3 regions of the Comamonas sp. GCA5 genome follow, and region 1 is predicted to be linked to each of the others. Evidence: predicted binding sites of a transcription regulator. Region 1 holds the regulator's gene; each other region holds the start of a gene.

Region 1 (3,697 bases):
GCCACAGCCCGCCCCCCACGGCAAACGCCACCATGCTGCCAGCCCCTGCTACAGCACCTCCACTCAGGGCGGCTACCAGCACGGCAGAGTAAAGCAGGCCGCATGGCATCAGCGCCCACCCGATGCCCGCCAGCAGCCCCCCGCCGGGCAACGCCAGCACCGGTTGGACCTTGGCCCAGGCCGCGCGACCTGCGCGCTCCAGCCATGCCGGCTGCTGCCCCTGGAACACCATGAGCAAGCCCCAGGCCAGAATCAGCAGATGCATCAGCACCCACACCGGGTGCAGCAAGGAGGTACGGTCAGAAAACCAGGCCACCTGCTCCATCGCCAGGGCAGCCACCGCTCCCAGCATGCCGTAGCCCAGCAAGCGCCCACTGTGGAATTGCAGGGCCGCCCAGCCAGGCACGCCGCGGGGCGCTGTTGCAGCGGCGCCGGCATGCAGGCGCACGGCATGGGCCTGCCCCTGGATGACGGCATGGCAGGGTGCGGCACACATGGCAAGACAATGGGGCCCACCCACGAGCCCCATGAAAAATGCCGTCCAAAGCAGAGAAAGCGCCATAGGGATCAGATGATCCGCGAAAACCTGGCCCGGTTGCGATCTGCCTGCAAATAACGGTCAAACACCAGGGCGACGCCGCGCACGAAGAACCAGCCCTTCTCGGTCACCTTGATGCAGTCGTCCTGGATTTCCACTAGGCCTTCTTCCTGCTGGCTTTCGAGTGCAGCGATTTCCGCCGCGAAATACTGCGGGAAGTCGATCAGCCATGCGTTGTTGATCGACTCGAAGAGCACCTCGCCCTGGCACATGATGGTCATGATCACAGCACGGCGGATCAAGTCATCGCGCGTCAGCGCCAGACCGCGCACCACGGGCAGGCGCCCCTGGTCCAGCAGGTCGTAATACTCTTCCAGCGTCTTGGCGTTCTGGCTGTAGGTGGCCCCCACGCGGCCGATCGCCGAAACCCCCAGCGCAATCAGATCGCAATCCGGCTGGGTGCTGTAACCCTGGAAGTTGCGATGCAAGCGCCCCTGGCGCTTGGCCACTGCCAGCGCATCCTCGGGCAAGGCAAAGTGGTCCATGCCCACATACACGTAGCCCGCGTCGATGAAACTCGCGATGGCCGCCGACAGCATGTTCACTTTGTCTGCCGCAGGCGGCAAGTCCTGCTGCAGGATGCGGCGCTGGGCCTTGAAACGCTCGGGCAAGTGGGCGTAGGCATACAAGGCAATACGGTCCGGGCGCAGTTGCGCCACCTGTTGCAGCGTGCGCGCAAACGATTGCGCATTCTGCTTGGGCAGGCCATAAATCAGGTCCACATTGATGGACTGGAATCCCAGTTCGCGCGCAGCGGCCACCAGATCAAACACCTGCTCGGCGGGCTGCTCGCGGTGCACGGCCTTTTGCACATCGGGATCGAAGTCCTGCACGCCGAAACTCAGGCGGTTGAAGCCAACTTCCTTGAGCACAGCCAGGCGCTCGCGCGTCACCGTGCGCGGGTCCACCTCGATGGAATACTCGCCAGCAGGATCAAAGGCGAAACGCTCGCGCAGCATCTGCCACAGCTCACGCAACTCGTCATCGGACAGGAACGTGGGCGTTCCTCCGCCGACATGGAACTGGCTGACCACCTGCCCCCGCCCGCAGTGCTGCAGGTGCAGATCGACCTCGCGCTCCAGATAGCGCATGTACGTGGCCGCACGCTCATGGTGCTTGGTCACGATCTTGTTGCACGCGCAGTAATAGCACAGCGATTCGCAAAACGGGATGTGCACATACAGCGACATCGGCTGCTTGGCAGCCGCAGCGACTTTGCGTTGCTTCAGAGCCAAGATATAGTCGCTATCACCAAACGCTTCCACAAACCTGTCTGCTGTGGGGTAAGAGGTATAGCGTGGACCAGGTACGTCGTAACGACGCAGGAGTTCGGGTGTGACGACAGTCATGAATCTTTTTTCCTTGATTGTTAGACTGTGCACCAATGGCCCGCAACCATCCTTGACGTGAATCAAGAGGTCTGCGATCAAGCAATGCCACAATTTTGACAAGCATCATTCACCGCAATCCCAGTTGTAACAGCTTCTTTTTTTACCGACTTTTAACGCACCGCGTGACCCGCAAGATCGCCTGCACCACGCCGCGTCCGAGTACATGACCCCTCCAACCATCAAAGTAACCTGTTCCAACTGCAACCTGCGCGAGCTGTGCATGCCCGCGGGGCTGAGTGAGCAGCAGTTGCAGCGCATCGACGAAATTGTGGCCACCCGCCGCAAGGTCAAGCGCGGCGGCACGCTGTTCCGCAACGGGGAGCCCTTCACATCGCTGTATGCCATCCGCACAGGCTTTTTCAAGACCTGCGTGGCTACCGAAGATGGTCGCGACCAGGTGACAGGCTTTCAGATGGCCGGCGAGATCATTGGTCTGGATGGCATCGTGCATGACCACCACACCTGCGATGCAGTGGCCCTGGAAGATGCCGAAGTGTGCGTGATGCCGTTTGACGGGCTGGAGGAGGTGTCGCGCGAAGTGACGGCCCTGCAGACCCACGTGCACAAGGTCATGAGCCGCGAGATCGTGCGCGAGCACGGCGTGATGCTGCTGCTGGGCAGCATGCGCGCTGAGGAACGCCTGGCGGCCTTCATCCTGAATCTGGTGCAGCGTCTGCACGCACGCGGCTTCTCGTCGTCGGAACTGGTGCTGCGCATGACGCGCGAAGAGATCGGCAGCTACCTGGGCCTGAAGCTGGAGACGGTCAGCCGCACTTTCTCGAAGTTCGTCGAAGAAGGTATGGTGGAGGTCAAACAACGCCACGTGCGCATTCTTGATACCGCCGCGCTGCAACGCCTGGTTAACAGCCACCAAGACTGCAACAAATAACCACTGCCGCTGCCTCAGAGCAGGTCCACGAAAAAAGCCTTCCTGCATCAACAGGAAGGCTTTTTTCATTCAAGCGTTGTTGGGATAGCAGGCTTGCAGCCGCTCGGGGTCGCCAAGCCCAGTCGACGGCGCCTGGGCTTGGGCATTGACCGCTGCGCTGGGCAGGGCCAGCACCATGGTCATCCAGCCGGCCACGGCGAAGACCGCCCAGAACGCAAAGAATGCCAGGGTGTAGATGGCCGTGCGCGACAGCTCCACCGTCTGCCCCATCCACAGCATGTCGTGCGGGTCAAACGCCGCAAAGACCAGCATCTCCATCACGCCGGCCGCCACAAAGGCCGGCCAGCCAATCCACATCCAGCGTCGTGTCCACATAAAAGCACTCCTTCGCAAGAGGTTGTACCTAAATTGTGTCCACAGCCGCTGAACCATGCTTGTGGGACAAACACTGAATAAAAAAACATAGCTGCCAGCGCTTGATTCCATTGAATTTCAAATAGTTTTCTATTTGAAACCTACTGATTACATGCGCCAGCAGCTATGTTTTAAGCCAATCCCCTCTGCGCGGTCATGCCCCCGTGCTGCCGAGAACAGCACAAACGGCCTGTCAGCGCGCCGCATCACTTGGGTGCCAGGTTGGGCAAATCGTCCGCAGGGGTGGCGGCGTGGTTGCGCACCGCGTGCGCAGGCGCATGGCTTTTGTCCGGGTTGCGCAATTGCTCGTTGATGTTCACGCCCTTCTGGTAATAGTCGGGGTCCACAACCGGATCCGCGCCACGCGTGGCAATGACCAAGGTGACAATGCCCGCCACCACCACG
Region 2 (3,697 bases), on a different contig from region 1:
AGGAAAACATTTGGAATGAATCCGGCTTTGTCCTGTACCTGCAGGATGCGCTCGCGGATGTCGGCGGGCAGGCTGTTCAGGTCTGGAAAAGGGTAGCGTACCGCTGGCATGGTCAAAGTCTCCGTCGTTCTTGAAATGGGGGGTGTCTGCACTCCGCCGGCCTTGGGCAGTGGGGTGGCAAACCCCAGCATAGCGAGAAGGCGTGCACTCCTGCCTGACAATCATGCCTATTGCAAAAAGATGGAATCTGGAATGAGTGACGCACACGAAGCGACCGATTGGGCGGCCTGGAGTCGCGAGGCGGTCGAGACCATGGTGGCCCGCAACGCCGAGTGGCCGCGGCAGTTTGGCCTGCAGGACAAGCCGGCCTACCGCTGGGATCTGGAGCGTGCGCTGCTGGTGTTTGAAGGGCCGTTGCACGAGGTGGTGGCTACCGTCTGCCTGGTGGGTACGACCAGCGAGCGCGAAGGCAGCTTTGTCTGGAGCTGGGCCAACGAGGCCATTCCGCCCGTGCACGGCCAGGCGCTGGAAGTGGTGCATGAATTCGGGCGTGACCACCATCTGGCACTGTTGACGACCCCGCGCATCCAGGGCGGCCGCCCGGAGGCGACCGAGTGCCTGTGCATTGCCGGGCGCCTGCAGCGCGCGGTGGGCACGTTCATCGACCAGCAAGGCGATGTGGCCCTGTACTTCACTATCTTGCACCTGCAGGTGGCCGTGGACGACGATCTGGCGCTGAACTGAGAGCGCGTCCGGACTGCGGCGCTGGCGCCGTGCCTGCCGCCGTGGTGCGTATTGTCGGCGCCCAGGCGGCTTGCCCTCAGCGCCAGGCCACTGGCATGGCACTCACAGGGCGTACGCGCTACCGTGGCTGGGTACGACCACCTCGCTGGTGCCCCAGCCCTGTTGCTGGCGCAGTGCCGAGGCCAGCGCCTGCGAGGCCTGGGCCTCACCATGGATGACATAGGTCTTGGCCGGGGGCCGCTCAAAAGCCCGGGCCCAGTCCAGCAGCGCCCGTTGGTCGGCGTGGGCCGAGAAGCCACCCAGGGTGTGGATCGATGCCTGGACTTCGATGTCGTCACCCAGCAGGCGCACATGGCGCTCGCCATCGACCAGCCGCCGCCCCAGCGTGCCCTGGGCCTGGAAGCCGGCAATCACCACGGCGCATTCGCGGCGCCCCAGGTTCTGGTGCAGGTGGTGGATCACCCGCCCGGCATCGCACATGCCGCTGGCCGAGATGATGACGGCCCCGGCCCGCACGCGCGTGAGCTTGATCGATTCTTGGACATCGCTCACGAAATGGATGCGCAACTGCTGGGTCAGTTGCTTGGCTTGCGCAAACAGCTCGCGGGCTTCGTCGTCAAACAGCGTGAAATGCTTGCGGGTGACTTCCGTGGCGGCAATCGCCATCGGCGAGTCGATGAAGATGTCCAGCGGTCCCAGCCGCCCCTGCGAGGACAACTTCAGGAATTCATAGAGCAACTCCTGGGTGCGGCCGACGGCGAAGGCGGGAATCACCACATTCCCCTTGGCGACCGTGCGCTGGACCACCTCGACCAGCTCGTCGAGGGTGGACGGCATGTCTTTGTGCAGGCGGTCGCCATAGGTGGACTCGATCAGCAGCACATCGGCACTGTCAATCGGCGTCGGGTCGCGCAGGATGGGCCGCCCCGGCTGCCCCAGGTCGCCGCTGGCCACCAGCTTGCGGGTGTGCCCCTGTTCGTCGGTCAGCCAGACTTCCAGGATGGCCGAGCCCAGGATGTGCCCCGCGTCACGAAAGCGCACCTTGACCGAGGCATGCGGCGCAAACTCGGTGTCGTAGTCCACGGTGTGGAACAGCCGCAGGCAGTGGTTCACATCGCGCAGCGTGTACAGCGGGGGCAGTATCTTGTGGTGGCGGTGTCGCACGTTGGACTTGCTGGCCCGCTGGGTGCTGCGTTCAAAATCCGTTTCCTGGATGTGGGCGCTGTCCTTGAGCAGGACGTCGACCAGGTCCAGGGTGGCCGGCGTGGTGAAGATCGGCCCGCTGAAGCCCTGCATGGCCAGACGCGGCAGCATGCCGCTGTGGTCGATGTGTGCATGGCTCAGCAGCACAAAATCGATGCGTCGGGGGTCGAAAGCAAAGGGTTCGTAATTGCGCTCCCGGGCTTCGCGGTTGCCCTGGACCATGCCGCAATCAATCAGGAAACGGCAGTCCGCCGCCTCCACCAGAAAACACGATCCCGTGACTTGCTGGGCGGCGCCATGAAAAGTGATCTGCATGAATGAGGATCCGGGCCTGTCCCTGTGTTGCAGGAGAGCACACCACCCTCGGACAGGCCTGTGCAGCGGTGGTGCACAGGTCCACCATACGCCAGAAACGGAGGGCTGTTCAAGCCAGGCGCGGCGCGTGGTCTGCGGCGGCAGCGCCGCTTGATGCAAGGCAAACCCCGCGTTGCCTGGCACCGTGGGTGCACGCCGCCATGAAAAAGCGCCCCGAAGGGCGCGGTTGGAGCGGGCCAGCGCTGGGGCCGGGACCCCAGGGCGGTGTCTCACTTCTTCAGGTCAAAGCGGTCCAGTTCCATGACCTTGGTCCAGGCGGCCACGAAGTCGTGGATGAATTTGCTGCTGGAACCTGCCTCGGCATACACCTCGGCCAGTGCGCGCAGGATGGCGTTGGAGCCAAACACCAGGTCCACACGGGTACCGGTCCACTTCTTGGCGCCGGTCTTGCGGCACACGCCTTCGTAGGTGCCATCGTCCAGGGCCTTCCACTTGGTGCCCATGTCCAGCAGGTTGACGAAGAAATCGTTCGTCAGCTTGCCGGGGGTTGCGGTCAGCACACCGTGCTCACTGCCATCGGTGTTGATGTTGATGGCACGCAGGCCGCCGAGCAGCACCGTCATTTCGGGGGCGGTCAGCGTCAGCAGTTGTGCCTTGTCGATCAGCAAGGCCTCGGCCGGCGCTGCGAAAGCCTGCTTCTGGAAGTTGCGGAAGCCATCGGCCACAGGTTCCAGCACATTGAACGATGCGGCATCGGTTTGTTCGGCACTGGCGTCGGTGCGACCGGGGGTGAACGGTACCGAGATCTGCGTGCCGGCATCGGCGGCGGCCTGTTCCACACCGGCGCAGCCACCCAGCACGATCAGGTCGGCCAAAGAGATGCGCTTGTCGCCCTCGGCAGCTTTGTTGAACTCGCGCTGGATGCCTTCCAGCACGGCCAGGACCTTGGCCAACTGGACAGGGTGATTGACGGCCCAGTCCTTCTGCGGGGCCAGGCGGATGCGGGCCCCGTTGGCACCGCCGCGCATGTCCGAACCCCGGAAGGTTGAAGCCGCGGCCCAGGCCGTGCCCACCAGCTCCTGCACGCTCAGGCCGGAGGCCAGCAGTTTGGCCTTCAGTGCGGCCACGTCGGCGGCATTCACCAACGGGTGGTTGACGGCGGGCACGGGGTCCTGCCAGATCAGCTCTTCCTTGGGCACTTCGGGGCCCAGGTAGCGTGCACGCGGACCCATGTCGCGGTGGGTCAGCTTGAACCAGGCGCGGGCAAAGGCTTCGGCAAAAGCCTGGGGATTTTCCAGGAAGCGGCGCGAAATCTTTTCGTAGGCCGGGTCCATGCGCAGCGACAGGTCGGTGGTCAGCATGGTGGGCTTCTTGTTCGGGCCGCCATGGGCGTCGGGGATGACGTCTGCGGCATCCTTGGCCACCCACTGGATGG
Region 3 (3,697 bases), on a different contig from region 1:
CACCCCGGTCTGGGGCGCCGCCACGGCCAGGCGCGCCAGCGCCAGGCGCACGGCTTCGCCGCCCGACAGGCCCTGCCCGCCCTCCCCCAGGCTGCTGCTGGGGCGCGCCTGCAGCACGGCCCCCAGGCCCGCGGCCTGCATGGCCGGGGCCACGTCGGCCTCGGCCACATCGGGACGGTCCAGGCGGATGTTGCGGGCGGCCGAACCCGCAAACACATGCGGGTGCTGACCCATCCAGGCCATGCGCTGGCGCAATGCCGCCGCGTTGCAGTCCTCCATGGGCACGCCATCCACCCGCACCTGCCCCTGGTGGGTGGGCAGCAGGCCGGCGATCTGCGCCAGCAGCACCGACTTGCCGCTACCACTGGCGCCCCACAGGGCGACATGCTCGCCCGGCTGTATGTCCAGGTGCACCGCCGCGGCCAAGGCAACGGCGCCCGGCGCCTGGATGTGCACGTTGTGCAGCGTCACCCGTGCTGCGGCCTGCCGCGCCCTGGAGGCTTGGGGCGCGTGGGCCGCCAACGCCCCGGGCAAGGGCTGGGCCGCACGGGCCATGTCCTGCAGGGTCTGCACCGCGGCCTCGCCGGCGGCGCGGTCGTGCCACACGGCCGCCAGCTCGCGCAGCGGCTCGAAAAAGCTGGGGGCCAGCAGCAGCACGAACAGGGCCTGCCCTAGGTTCAGGCGGCCGTGCCAGGTGCCGAACTCCAGATAGCCCAGCAGGTGAAAGCCCACGTACACGGCCACCATGGCCACGCCCAGCGCCGAAAACAGCTCCAGCACGGCCGAGGACAGGAAGGCAATGCGCAGCACGCGCAGGGTGCGCTGGCGCAGGGATTCGGCATGCGCACGCAGCCGCTGGGCCGTGGTATCGACCGAGCCCAAGGCGCGCAGCGTGGTCAGGCCGCGCAGGCGGTCCAGCAGAAAACCGTTCATCTGACCCAGCTGCACCATCTGCTCCTGGCTGGCCGCCTGGGCACGCCAGCCCACGATGGCCATGAACAGGGGAATCAAGGGCGCTGCCACCACCAGGATCAGCGCCGCCACCCAGGATTGCCAAGCCACCACGGCGGCAATCACCAGCGGCAGCACCCGGGTGCGCCACATTGCGGTCTGGTAGCGCGACAGCCAGGGTACAATCGCCTCCGCCTGTTCGGCCACGGCGCTGGCGGCCTGGCCCGACGGTACGCGCCGTGTGTCCAGGGGCGAGCTGCTGGCCAGCGCCTGCACCACCTGGGCCCGCAGGGTGTCCAGCTGGGCCCGGGCGGCCTCGAAGCTCAGGCGCATGCCATGGCCCTCGCACCAAGCCTTGGCCGCACCCAGCACCAGCAGCCCCAGCGCCAGCCCACCCACCTCGGCGGCACGACCTGTGGCCATCCACTGCACGGCGGTGGCCAGCAATGCCGCCTGCGGCAGCCACAACAGCGAGGCCACGACCGACCACGCGGTACCGCGGTCGGGACGGCGACGCTGGGCGCGGGGCTTGCTTGCCGTTTGATCGAAGTCAGTGGATTCCATTTGATTCTGAATTTTCAGTATTTACTGAAATTTATGCAGATGCTAGGGTTTCTGCAGAACAACTTCCACACGGGCTCAGGTAGTCGAGTGAAACACTGCGACGTTGATTTCCATCAATTCACCCCGATAGGAAGATGGGTAATGGCCGTGTCATGACCTACACCAAGCCCCCGTGGTGCGCAGGTCAAAAAAACGCCCCGAAGGGCGCTGTTGGGTGATGGCGGCATGCCGCAGCGATGTCACACACGCTCAGCGACGCATGGTCTGCCGCGTTCAGCGCATGGTTGCCATGCGTAGCCATCGCAGGGGCCGTGCTTGGCCGCGCGGCTCAGTACTGCAGGGGCGTGACGTCGATGCTTTCGCGCGGGAAGTTGTTCTGCCACACCAGGGGCTTTTCTTCTTCTCGGCGGCCAGCGGCAGCTCACCTTCCAGGCCTGGGTCAGCGGGGCGGTCTCAAAGCCCTTAGCCAGGGCCTGCACCTGCTCGCGGTACTGCTGCAGGTCCCGCTGGGCGACACCGGCGCGCTGCAGGAAGGCCACGATCTTCTCGGGCGGATTGGGCGCCAGGCAGTTGAAGGGCACGTTCACGGCCACCATCGCCGGGTGCACGCACTCGGTGACGTTCTGGGGCTTGCCCAGGTGCAGGTGATGCGCTTTTGCGAATCGCACACGCTGGCAAACAGCTGCACCGCGGCGGGCTCCAGCGCCTGCTTGTCGGCATCGCTCAGGCGGACGTTTTCCAGGAAGGTCGCGGCCAGATCCTTGGGATAGTCCCGGTCGACCTCCTGCATCTCGGCAACGTTGATGAAATCCCCCTGGCCAGGGAAGGTCCGCGCTGGGCGCAGGTAGGCGTTGAGGGCTTCCATGGACTTGGCATCAATCTGGACGATGGACTTCAGGCCCAGGGCGGTCACCGTCTGGGGGTGGATTCGGCGGCGTGGGCCGAAGTGGCCTGGGCCAGCGATGCCAGCGCCACGGCGCCGAAGGATGTCAATTGCATAAAAAATTCACAAAACAGCGCCCGCGAGAGCGCACTGAAAAAAGACAAGCCCCTGTGGTACAGACCGCCCACTTCGCAGAAGGCAGCCTGGCACACAGGGGCTGGGCGGCTGCGCACGGCAAACCATGGCCTACCGAGGCGCCCGAATTGTAACTTTCTATGTCCTGCGCTTCCAGTCCCCAATGGGACGGCGGCGCCAGAGGGTCAGGCCGTGGCCAGTTGCAGGCGCTGGCGGGCTTCCTGGTATTCCCGCTTGAAACGCGCAATCAGCTCGGCCGCTGGCAGCACCTGGTCGATAGCGCCAATGCCTTGGCCGCAGCCCCAGATGTCCTTCCAGGCCTTGGTGCGGCCCGAGCCAAAGTTCATGGCGCTGGGGTCCGACACTGGCAGGTTGTCCGGGTCCAGGCCGGCCGCGCGGATCGACGGTGCCAGGTAGTTGCCGTGCACGCCGGTGAACAAGTTGGAATACACCACATCGTCCGAGTTGCAGTCCACAATGGCCTGCTTGTACTCCTCGGCGGCGCGGGCCTCCTCGGTGGCGATGAAGGCGGAACCGATGTAGGCAAAATCCGCCCCCATGGCCTGGGCGGCCAGGATGGCGCCGCCCGATGCCATGGAACCCGACAGCGCCAGCGGGCCGGCGAACCATTGGCGGATTTCCTGGATCAGGGCAAACGGGCTCTTCACGCCGGCATGGCCGCCAGCCCCCGCCGCCACGGCGATCAGGCCGTCCGCGCCCTTCTCGATGGCCTTGTGGGCGAACTTGTTGTTGATGATGTCGTGCATCACCACGCCGCCCCAGCTGTGCACGGCCTGGTTCACGTCCTCGCGCGCGCCCAGGCTGGTGATGATCAGCGGCACCTTGTACTTGGCGCAGACCTGCAGGTCGTGCTCCAGGCGGTCGTTGCTCTTGTGCACGATCTGGTTGATGGCAAACGGGGCGGCCGGCGCTTCAGGGTGCGCCCGGTTGTGCGCGGCCAGCTCTTCGGTGATCTCGGCCAGCCAGTCCTCCAGCATTTCCGCAGGGCGGGCATTCAGGGCGGGCATGGAACCCACGATGCCGGCCTTGCACTGGGCAATGACCAGCTTGGGGTTGCTGATGATGAACAGGGGCGAGCCGATCACGGGCAATGCCAAGTTTTGCAGCACTGCAGGAATTTTGGACATGCAACGGTCTCCGAAT

What was found. The regulator FNR, encoded in region 1, switches genes on or off when oxygen is low (the NO sensors DNR and NnrR bind a similar motif). The targets are predictions, from matches to a motif close to TTGATNNNNATCAA.
Region 2: SJH88_RS01255 (MBL fold metallo-hydrolase RNA specificity domain-containing protein) is a predicted target of FNR. The motif match lies at 2,413-2,426, and genes of this name have one in related genera.
Region 3: cydD (thiol reductant ABC exporter subunit CydD) is a predicted target of FNR. The motif match lies at 1,619-1,632, and genes of this name have one in related genera.

Annotation. Positions count from the first base shown of each region.
Region 1 is NZ_JAZHFR010000012.1:23,002-26,698, reverse strand. It holds gene SJH88_RS04865 (sulfite exporter TauE/SafE family protein) at 1-562, opposite strand, end outside; gene hemN (oxygen-independent coproporphyrinogen III oxidase) at 568-1,947, opposite strand; gene fnr (fumarate/nitrate reduction transcriptional regulator Fnr) at 2,153-2,878, shown strand; gene SJH88_RS04850 (hypothetical protein) at 2,948-3,253, opposite strand; gene SJH88_RS04845 (FixH family protein) at 3,499-3,697, opposite strand, start outside.
Region 2 is NZ_JAZHFR010000003.1:14,344-18,040, forward strand. It holds partial or broken gene SJH88_RS01245 (peroxidase-related enzyme) at 1-110, opposite strand, end outside; gene SJH88_RS01250 (DUF6882 domain-containing protein) at 253-744, shown strand; gene SJH88_RS01255 (MBL fold metallo-hydrolase RNA specificity domain-containing protein) at 847-2,262, opposite strand; gene katG (catalase/peroxidase HPI) at 2,532-3,697, opposite strand, start outside.
Region 3 is NZ_JAZHFR010000115.1:3,620-7,316, reverse strand. It holds gene cydD (thiol reductant ABC exporter subunit CydD) at 1-1,515, opposite strand, end outside; gene SJH88_RS17605 (hypothetical protein) at 1,755-2,123, opposite strand; gene SJH88_RS17600 (hypothetical protein) at 2,099-2,428, opposite strand; gene SJH88_RS17595 (NAD(P)H-dependent flavin oxidoreductase) at 2,719-3,681, opposite strand.